3 regions of the Cupriavidus sp. 2KB_3 genome follow, and region 3 is predicted to be linked to each of the others. Evidence: predicted binding sites of a transcription regulator. Region 3 holds the regulator's gene; each other region holds the start of a gene.
What was found. Region 3 encodes FNR, which switches genes on or off when oxygen is low (the NO sensors DNR and NnrR bind a similar motif). Its sites were predicted from a motif close to TTGATNNNNATCAA; they were not measured.
Positions count from the first base shown of each region.

Region 1: AB4120_RS05315 (cbb3-type cytochrome c oxidase subunit I) is a predicted target of FNR. The motif match lies at 2,185-2,198, and genes of this name have one in related genera.
Region 2: AB4120_RS21620 (fatty acid desaturase) is a predicted target of FNR. The motif match lies at 1,793-1,806, and genes of this name have one in related genera.

Region 1 is NZ_JBFRHD010000004.1:133,088-136,359, reverse strand. Features, by position in the region: gene AB4120_RS05320 (cbb3-type cytochrome c oxidase subunit II) at 1-334, opposite strand, end outside; gene AB4120_RS05315 (cbb3-type cytochrome c oxidase subunit I) at 338-1,954, opposite strand; gene pdxR (MocR-like pyridoxine biosynthesis transcription factor PdxR) at 2,275-3,272, shown strand, end outside.
Region 2 is NZ_JBFRHD010000021.1:82,089-85,360, forward strand. Features, by position in the region: gene AB4120_RS21610 (adenosine deaminase) at 1-362, shown strand, start outside; gene guaD (guanine deaminase) at 419-1,741, shown strand; gene AB4120_RS21620 (fatty acid desaturase) at 1,892-3,061, shown strand; yybP-ykoY riboswitch at 3,130-3,272, shown strand, end outside.
Region 3 is NZ_JBFRHD010000019.1:103,809-107,080, reverse strand. Features, by position in the region: gene AB4120_RS20365 (sulfite exporter TauE/SafE family protein) at 516-1,274, opposite strand; gene fnr (fumarate/nitrate reduction transcriptional regulator Fnr) at 1,359-2,084, shown strand; gene AB4120_RS20355 (hypothetical protein) at 2,113-2,358, opposite strand; gene AB4120_RS20350 (hypothetical protein) at 2,355-2,582, opposite strand; gene ccoG (cytochrome c oxidase accessory protein CcoG) at 2,623-3,272, opposite strand, start outside.

The DNA.
Region 1 (3,272 bases), on a different contig from region 3:
GGCGCACGCCGATATTCATCAGGTCCGGCCCGGTACGCATGGTGCCCAGCAGGTGCGGCTTGTCGTAGTAATAGTCGCCGGCCACGGCCACGCGGCCCCAGCCGCGCTTGTCGTCCGGCGCGTAAGAACTGTCGCGGGGCTGCTGGGAATGACAGTAGATGCAGCCGTTGGCGATATAGACCTCCCGCCCGCGCAGCTGCGCGGCGGTATAGGGCTTGGTGCCTTCGGTGGGCTTGACGTCCTGGAGTTGCAGATACGGCAGGACGACCAGCGCGCTGGTGGCCAGCGCCAGCATGGTCATGCCCCCCGCCAGCAGGGCGCTCTCATTGTTCACGGTTCAGACTCCCTCGGCAGGTTTTTGGCCCGGCTGGCTGGTTTTGCGCTGACGGCCCTGGTGGAACAGCGCCGGGCGGTCACGATTGGGCCCGAGGCCGAAGACTGCGCAGACGAAGTTCGTCACGAAGAACAGGTGGCCGGCCAGCATCAGCGCCCCGCCCAGCGAGCGGGCGCGCAGGTACGGCAGGGTCACGGCGACCGAGTCCATGAACGGCCGCGCCGCGTCCAGCATGGCCAGCCCCTGCAGCCAGCCGCCAATGCTCAAGAAGACAAAATAGATGCCGATGCCGCCCGCCGCGAGCCAGAAGTGCATGTAGATCATCCAGCGGTACGGCCATTCGCGGCCGGTCACGCGCGGCACGATGAAGTACAGCGCGCCAAAGAACGCGAAGCTGACGAAGGCGTACAGCCCCAGATGGGCGTGGGCCACCGTGTAGTGCGTGAAGTGGGCCACGCGGTTGACCGCGCGCAGCGCCTCGAACGAGCCCTGGATGGAACTCAGCGTGTACATCATCCCGCCGAAGGTGACAAAACGCAGCGTCGGCGAGTCGATCAGCCGGCGGAAGTTGCCACGCAGCGTCTGATGCTGGTTGATGGAGAACGCGATCACCGGAATCAGCATCATCATGCTCTGCACGATGGACAGCGTGATCAGCCACCCGGGCACCGGCCCGCCCACGAGGTGGTGGCCGCCCACCTGCCCGTAGAAGAACGCCAGCGCCCAGAAGCCCAGCAGCGAGAGCCCGTACGACCTGACCGGCTGGCCAATGATCTTCGGCAGGAAGTAATAGATGGAAGCCAGCGCCAGCGGCGTGTAGAACAGCCCCAGCACGTTGTGGCCGAACCACCAGTTCATAGTGGCCTGCTCCACGCCGAAGTGCACGCCGGGCACGTTGGCCACCAGGAACAGCACCGGGAACCAGAACAGCGCGCAGCCCATGTACCAGACCGACACATAGAGGTGATCCACCTTCCGGTTGACCAGCGTCAGCACCAGCGGCACGCCCACGAAGGCGCCGCCCACCACGAGCAGGATGTCCACCTGCCAGGGAATCTCGAGCCACTCCAAGCCATCGGAAATCCCTGCGCCGATGCTGCCGATGCCGGCAATCAGCCCCGCATTCCACACCGCCGCGCCCAGCACCGCCCAGCGCGCGCCCACCAGCGCCGTCTTGAGCAGGCGGGGCAGCAGGAACAGGGCGATGGCCAGCCCGGCCATCGGCGCCCAGCCGTAGGCCACGGCGTTCAGGTGGATGGTGCGAATGCGGCCGAAGGACAGCCAGGGCACGCTGGCGAGCAGGTCCGGTTCGTGCAGCTTGATCGAGGCGGTGAGCCCGGCCATCGACGCCACCACCAGCCACACCATGGCGCAGCAGATGAACAGGAACACGACTGGCGCGGAAGATGCATCGGCAGCATCGCGGGAAGGGTCGTCCAGCCCGGGGGTCAGGTGCGCCGAGGCGGGATCCTCGGGGTGCCCGGCCTCGCCCTCGGCAAAGATCACCCGCGCGGCGGCTGGCGAAGTATCGAACAGGCCCTTCTGCATGCTCCAGATAAAGGCCGCCAGCGCGATCACCGAAAGGAGGAACGCGGAGAGCAGAATGGCGATGGTATTCATGGCATTGCCGGCAGGCATGAGACGAGTCCTGCGCAGATTACGCACGGGGCGATTTGGCGCCCATAGCCACTTCCTGAGATTTTTGGGTGACCACCGCCGCCGGACGTTGCAGGCGCGTTACGCACAGGGGGCGCGCAGAGGGCACTGAATCGGGGCACCCATGCGAGGTGATCGCCCGCAAGATGGCCGCTTCGGCCCCTGCCCTTGCAGCCCGGTTTTTCCGAATTACCTTAAATTGCATCAAAGATGCAACTTAACTAGAATGGCGCCAGCGCCTGCTCCAGCGCGGCTTTCCGCCCCGTTCCCCATTGCCCCCGACCATGAACGTCCACTTGACCATCGAAGGCCGCCACGGCCTGGCCAGTCAGATTTATCGCCAGTTGCGCGCCGGCATTCTCGACGGCCGCCTGGCACCGGGCGAGCGGCTCCCATCGACGCGCGAGCTTGCCACGCAACTTGGTGTTTCCCGGAAGACAACACTCGATGTCTTCGAGCGGCTGACCGCCGAGGGCTATCTGCGCTCGCGCACCGGCGAGGGCACCTTCGTGGCGGCCACCATGACCCGGCGCGGTAACGTGCCCACGCACGCCACGGCGTTGCAGCCGGCGGACCCGCTCTGGGAATCGATGCCGGACGCGCTGCCGATGCGCCAGGAGGGCGTCTCCCCCGAGTACGACTTCATGGGCGGCGTGACCGAAAAGCGCCTGTTCCCGTTCGACCAATGGCGCCGCTGCGTGAGCCATGCGGTACGCGTGCAGGCGCGCGCACCGGCCGGCTACCGCGACCCGGCCGGCGAGCCGGAGTTGCGGCTGGCAGTGTCGCGCTACCTGGCCTTCAGCCGCGCCGTGGTCAGTAACTGGCATGACGTGATCATGACCCAGGGCGCCCAGCAGGCGCTGAACCTGCTGGGGCGCGTGGTGCTGCGGCCCGGCGACGTGGTGGCGATGGAAGATCCCGGCTATCCGCCTGCCCGCATGAGCTTCACGGCGGCGGGCGCGCGGGTCGTGCCGGTGCCCGTGGACGCGGACGGCATCGTGGTCAGCGCCCTGCCCGCGGACGCGCGCATCGTCTATGTCACGCCCTCGCACCAGTTTCCGCTCGGCATGCCGATGAGCCTGGAACGCCGGCTGGCACTGCTCGACTGGGCGCAGCGGCGCGGCGCGCTGATCGTGGAGGACGACTACGACGGCGAATTCCGCTTCGAGGGCCGGCCGATGGACTCGCTCAAGAGTCTCGACCACGACGGTGTTGTCGCCTATGTGGGCACGTTCTCCAAGACCATTTTTCCGGAGCTGCGCATCGGCTACGTGATTCCGCC
Region 2 (3,272 bases), on a different contig from region 3:
AGGCCCTGGTGCAGCGGCTGGCGCGCGAGCGCATCGCGCTGACGGTCTGCCCGCTGTCGAACCAGAAACTGATGGTCTACCCCGACCTGCGCGACCACCCGATGAAGCGCCTGCTCGATGCCGGCGTGGCCGTCACGCTGCATTCGGACGATCCGGCCTATTTCGGCGGCTACATGAACGCCAACTGGGAGGCCTCGTTCGCGGCGCTGCCGCTGGACGCGGCCGACGCCTACAAGCTGGCCCGCAACAGTTTCGAAGCGGCTTTCCTGCCCGCCAAGCAGAAGGCCGAGTACCTGGCCGAAGTGGACCATTTCTGGTCCGCCACGCCCGAGAATCCGCCCGCGACGGCTCCCACGACCTGACCGGGCGCATAAACACGATGCCGGACCCCAGGTCCGGCCGCCCCTGAGACGAGAAGATGACCACGACTTCCCCCAATCCCGCCACGACCCGCGCCATCCGCGGCCGCATCCTCCACTTCCTGCGCGATCCGCAGTTCCATGAGGAGGCGTATCAATATTGGGAAGATGGCCTGATGCTCGTCACGGACGGCCGCATTGCCGCCGTAGGGCTGTACGAGGACCTGGCGCGCGACATCCCGGCCGGCGCCGAGGTGATCGACCATCGCGGCAAGCTGCTCGTGCCGGGTTTCATCGACACCCACGTGCACTATCCGCAGACCGACATCATCGCGTCGCCGTCGCCGGGCCTGCTGCACTGGCTCGACACCTACACCTTCCCCGAGGAGCGCCGCTTCAGCGAGCCCGCCTACGCGCGCGCCGTGGCCGAGTTCTTCACCGACGAACTGCTGCGCAACGGCACCACCACGGCGATGGTCTGGAGCACGGTGCACGCCACGTCGGCAGACGCGCTGTTCGGCGCGAGCCAGGACCGCAACCTGCGCATGATCACGGGCAAGGTGCTGATGGACCGCAACTGCCCCGACTTCCTGCGCGACACGGCCGAAAGCGGTGCGCGCGACTCCGCCGACCTGATCTCGAAGTGGCACAACAAGGGCCGGCTGGCCTACGCCATCACGCCGCGCTTCGCGCCGACCTCCACCGAGGCGCAACTGGCCGCCTGCGGCGAACTGGCGCGTGCCCATCCGGACGCCTTCATCCAGACCCACGTGGCCGAGAACCGCGACGAGGTGAAATGGGTGGCCGAGCTGTTCCCCGACGCCCGCAGCTACCTGGACGTGTACGACCGCTACAGCCTGCTGCGCCCCGGCGCGTTCTACGGCCACGCGATCTACCTCGACCAGGACGACCGCCGCCGGCTGGCCGACAGCGGCGCCGCCGTGGCGCATTGCCCCACCTCGAACCTGTTTCTGGGCAGCGGCTTCTATGACTTCCACCAGTCCGATGCCCACCGCCTGAACGTGACGCTGGCCACCGACGTGGGCGGCGGCACCTCGTTCTCGATGTTCCGCACGATGAACGCGGCGCACAAGGTGGCGCGCATGGGCGGCTATCACCTGACCGCCCTGCGCATGTTCTACCTGGCCACGCGCGGCGCCGCCGAGGCGCTGGGCTGGGCGGACCGCATCGGCAGCTTCTCGGTGGGCTGCGAGGCCGATTTCTTGGTGCTGGACCCCGAGGCCACGCCGCTGATCGCACGCCGCAGCAGCCGCTCCGAGACGCTCGAGGAACAATTGTTCGCCTTTGCCATGCTGGGCGATGACCGCGTAGTGGACAACGTCTACATCATGGGCGAAGCCACGCGGGAACTGGCGGGCTGATCGCTTATGGGCGACGGACGGCACGCAAATACGGGTTGTCGCCCGTCCGCCTTGACCAGCATCAACACAATCGTCATCAAAGCCTTCTAGGCTGTCGCATTGCCCGCCCCCGGCTATCGGGTGCGCCAAGACAGACCCAAAAAGACAGACATGACTGCCCGACCTCTGGATTTATCGCCGGCCCAAACCGCTGAGCCGGCTTCCAACCCTGCCCACCCGCCCCGCAAGCTCGCCGGCGTTCCCCTGCCGGAACCGATCGCCTTCGAGGCCCCGTTCCCAAACCGCAAGACCATCCGTGGCTGGCTGATTCCGCTCGGCGAGCGCAGCGTGGCACGCGCGCTGACGCTGTTCGCGCTCGACTACGCGATCTTCGCCGCCGTGCTGGCCGGCGTGGTGCTGGCGCCGCAGTGGTGGGCCAAGCTGGGCCTCGGCGTGCTGCTGGGCCTGGTCATCGCCCGGCTGTTCATCATCGGCCACGATGCCTGCCACCAGAGCCTGACCGACCGCCGCGGCCTGAACAAATGGCTCGGCCGGCTGACGTTCCTGCCGTCGCTCACGCCCTACAGCCTGTGGGAAGTCGGCCATAACGTGGTCCACCATGGGTACACCAACCTCAAGGGCTTCGATTTCGTCTGGGCGCCCTACTCGCTCGAGGAATTCCGCGCGCTGCCGCGCTGGCGCCGGGTGATGGAGCGGGTCTATCGCAATGGCTTCGGCGCCGGACTCTATTACCTGATCGAGATCTGGTGGCTCAAGCTGTTTTTCCCGAGCAAGCGCCAGATGGCCACGCGCCGCGCGATCTTCATGTGGGACTGCACGCTGGTGGCCAGCTTCGGCGCCATCTGGATCGGTGCGCTGGCGTGGCTGGCCGTGGCCACGGAGCAGTCGGTCCTGGGCCTGGTCGGCGCCGGCTTCGTGCTGCCGTTCCTGATCTGGAACCTGACCGTGGGCTTCGTGCTGTATGTCCACCACACGCACACGAGCGTGGCGTGGTATGACACCAAGTCGATGTGGGCCAAGGCCCAGCCGTTCGTCTCGACCACGGTGCACCTGCGTTTCCGCTTCGGCATCGGCGCCGCGCTCCACCACATCATGGAGCACACCGCGCACCACGTGGACATGAGCGTGCCGCTGTACCGGCTCAAACGCGCCCAGGCCCTGCTGGAGCATGCACTGCCGGGCCGCATCATCATCGAGAATTTCTCGTGGCGCTGGTACTTCCGCACCGCGCGCCGCTGCAAGCTGTACGACTTCAAGGCCCTGTGCTGGACCGACTTCCGCGGCCGCCAGACCAGCGACAACTCGCCCGTGCCGGTCTGACCTGACCCGCGCTTCCCAGCAACGATGCCAAAGGCGGTGGACAGTGTCCGCCGCCTTTTAGTACAATTACGACTTCCATTGGGGAGTAGCCGCCCTCGTCTCACCGCGCCGCGCAATGCGGCACACGGCAGACAGGGGCGTACGTCAACAGACTTGACCGTGGTGTCCAGCATCAACGGTTATGGCGTACGCAGCGCAGGACCCGGGCGGG
Region 3 (3,272 bases):
CAGCCCAGGCAGCCAAGCGGTGCACTTCGTTCTTTTGCATCGATTTGCCGGGTCGTTCCGGCAGGAGATCGTCCGAATCCGGCTGGCTTCGCCGGGAGTCGAACCTCTTGCGTCGCGCTCTCGCCTTTACCCTCGCAGGCGGAACCCTTCCCCTTGGAGCGGACATTCGCCAGGACAATCAGATTGCCAAGGCGGCAAGAAAAAACGGATATCGGCCCGGACAAGCTTCGTCCTGCGCCTGCGCCACCACTCCACAAGGCCGCCCGGCCTTTTAAACCAGATCTTTTGAACCGGATGAACTGTGGGGACGGATCCGGCAAGCCAACGCTGCCTCGGACCCATGGACACGCATCCCAGATCAGGGATGCCGGCCCGGCGACGCCAGGGAATTACGTGGCGCGATACCGTGGTTCTCGCGATTGTATGGCATTCCCGGCCCCGTCCGCAACCCGCCCGCCACCCGACGTGGCAAATGGCATGAACCCGGCTGGCCTGCCCCCCCACTCGGAATTGTCTCAAAACACCACGCAAAACCCATGCGCCGCCAGCGTCTCGGGCAGCCAGACCGCCCGCGCCACGCCCACGATGCCGAAGCCGATGATCAGCACCCCCGCCACCGCCCGGAGCAGCGGCCGGCGCGACAAATGGCGCACATAGCCTGAAAGCCCCGAAATCACCAGCAGGTTTGGCAGCGTTCCCAGCCCGAAGGCGAACAGTACCAGCGCGCCGGACGCCGCATTGCCGGCCAGCAGCGCCATCGCGAGTGCCCCATAGACCATCCCACACGGCACGATCCCCCAGGCGAGCCCCAAGCCGAAGCGTCTCATGAGCGGCGTATGCCGGGCCAAGCCCGCGGGCAGGCGGATACCGAGCGCGCCCACGCGGCCGACCGCTCCCTGGGCCACGCGCACCGCAAGCGCCTCGAGGCCCGCCGCCCGCATGGTGCGCCCACGCAACAACCAGAAGCCCGACATCACCAGCATCGCCCCGCCTGCGCCATAGAGCCACCGCTGCACGGGCAGATAGTCCTGCTTCCATGCGGTGGCGCCGACGGCACCCATGACGGCCCCCAGCAACGCGTAGGTAGTCAGGCGTCCGGCGTGCATCGCCAGCAATTCGACGAGCCAGCCACGTGGCGAGCGATGGATCGTCACTGGCACGCGCACCGGCGCGCGCTGCTCGGCCGCCATCGCAATGCCGCCGCACATCGCGGCACAGTGGACGCCACCAAACAACGCAACGATAAAAACGCTGAAAAGCACACCAAATGGCAACGGTCCCTCGCTTCGGCGTCACTTCACGCGGTAAAATTGATTTGTCGCGCCCCTGCTGCAATGCGCATCACCAAGAGCCCTCAATTGCTTACCTCCATTCCCGTCACCGAGATCTCGCCCCGTTGCTCCACGTGCGGGATGGGCCAGCTTTGTCTGCCGGTAGGCATGTCGCAGCAGGACCTCCTGAAGATGGACACGCTCGTGCAGGAACGCGTGCGCGTGCACAAGGGCGAAACGCTGTATCGCATGGGCGATCCGCTCACCGCCGTCTATGCCGTGCGCTTCGGCACGCTCAAGACGCACGTGACGCTCGAGGATGGCCGCTCGCAGATCACCGGCTTCCATCTGCCCGGCGAGATCGTCGGCCTGGATGGCCTTGGCGAGATGCAGCATGCCTCCGATGCCACGGCCCTCGAGGACGCCGAAGTCTGCGTCGTACGCTTCAGCGAGCTGCAGGCGCTCTCGGGTGACCTGCCCTCGCTGCAAACCCAGTTCCTGCGCTTGATGAGCAAGGAAATCTCGCAGGACCAGGTCATGCTGATGACACTGGGCTCGATGCGCGCCGAGGAGCGGCTCGCCGCGTTCCTCGTCAATCTTTCCGAGCGCCTGTCGGCGCGTGGCTACTCGTCTAGCGAGTTCGTGTTGCGCATGAGCCGCGAGGAGATCGGCAGCTATCTGGGCCTGAAACTGGAGACCGTGAGCCGCCTGTTCTCCCGATTTGCCGAGGCGGGCCTGATCCAGATCCGCCAGCGCCACGTCAAGCTCATCGACATGGCCGGCATCAAGCAGATCTACAACCGATCCTGCTGAGGCCGCCTCGCCAGCGGTGGTGCGCGGGCTACTCGAGTTCATCGGTATCGCTGAGCGGCGTCGGCATGGTGTAGAGCGTCAAGCCGCTCGACAAGGCACAGAACAGCCACGCCAGCAAGAATCCCACGGTGTAGACCGCTTCGCGCGACGCGTCGACCGGATGACCGAAGAAGCTCAGGTCACTGGGATCCACAATCGAGAACACCGTTGCCGTAGCCACGCCGCCGATCAGAAACGCTGGCCACATCACCCACATCAGCCAGCGTAGTCTCATGGCCGCCTCGCCGTCTCATTGACATGGGCGGCGGCGCGCGCGGCGGACCCATCCAACTTTTCCACCACCAGCCCATGCCGCGCAGCATCGCGCACCGGCACGTCGGCGTGGGTATTGGCGAGCCAGATCGTCACACCACAGCCGATCATCGCCACCAGCGGGCCACTCATCAGCAACCACGGCCACGGTTCCTTCCACCACGGCTTGATTTGTTGCGCTGTCATTGCCTACTCCTTGCGTCGATAATTTCCTGGATGACCCGCACTACAGTCCGCGCGGCACGATGAAGCTGGTCGCTTCCTGGATCTGCGCGCGCTCCCGCGCATCGTCCATGCCCTCCCCCGTGACCGTGATGCGGATCTTGTGCGTGCCCTGCGGCGCGTGGTCGATCGGGATACGGATGCGCACGGGCAACAGGCGGTTCGACGTGGGCGCAAGCGTTTCCGCCGACTTGTCGTACTCAATGGTCAGCCCTTGCAGCGCCGCGCTCGTCGCCTGTACCCGGACGCGCATCGGAGCCTCGGTGGTATTGATCAGTTGCAGCCGGTACACGTTCTCGATCCATCGACCTTCGACCTCGCGACCCAAGGCACCCCGATCGCGGATGACATCGACCTTGAGTGGTGCGCGCATCGCCAGCGACCCGATAAAGCCTCCTACCAGCACCGACCAGATCACCGCGTAGATGATCGTCCGCGTGCGGAACAGCCGCCTGCGCGCCGCCACCGCCGACAGGCCCTTGCGCATTGCGTTCTCGGAGGTGTAGCGGATCAAGCCGCGCGGATAGGCCATCTTGTCCATGACCTGGTTACAGGCGTCGATGCAAGCTCCGCAGCCGATGCACTCGTATTGCAATCCGTCGCGGATGTCGATCCCGGTCGGACAGACCTGCACACAGATGCTGCAATTGACAC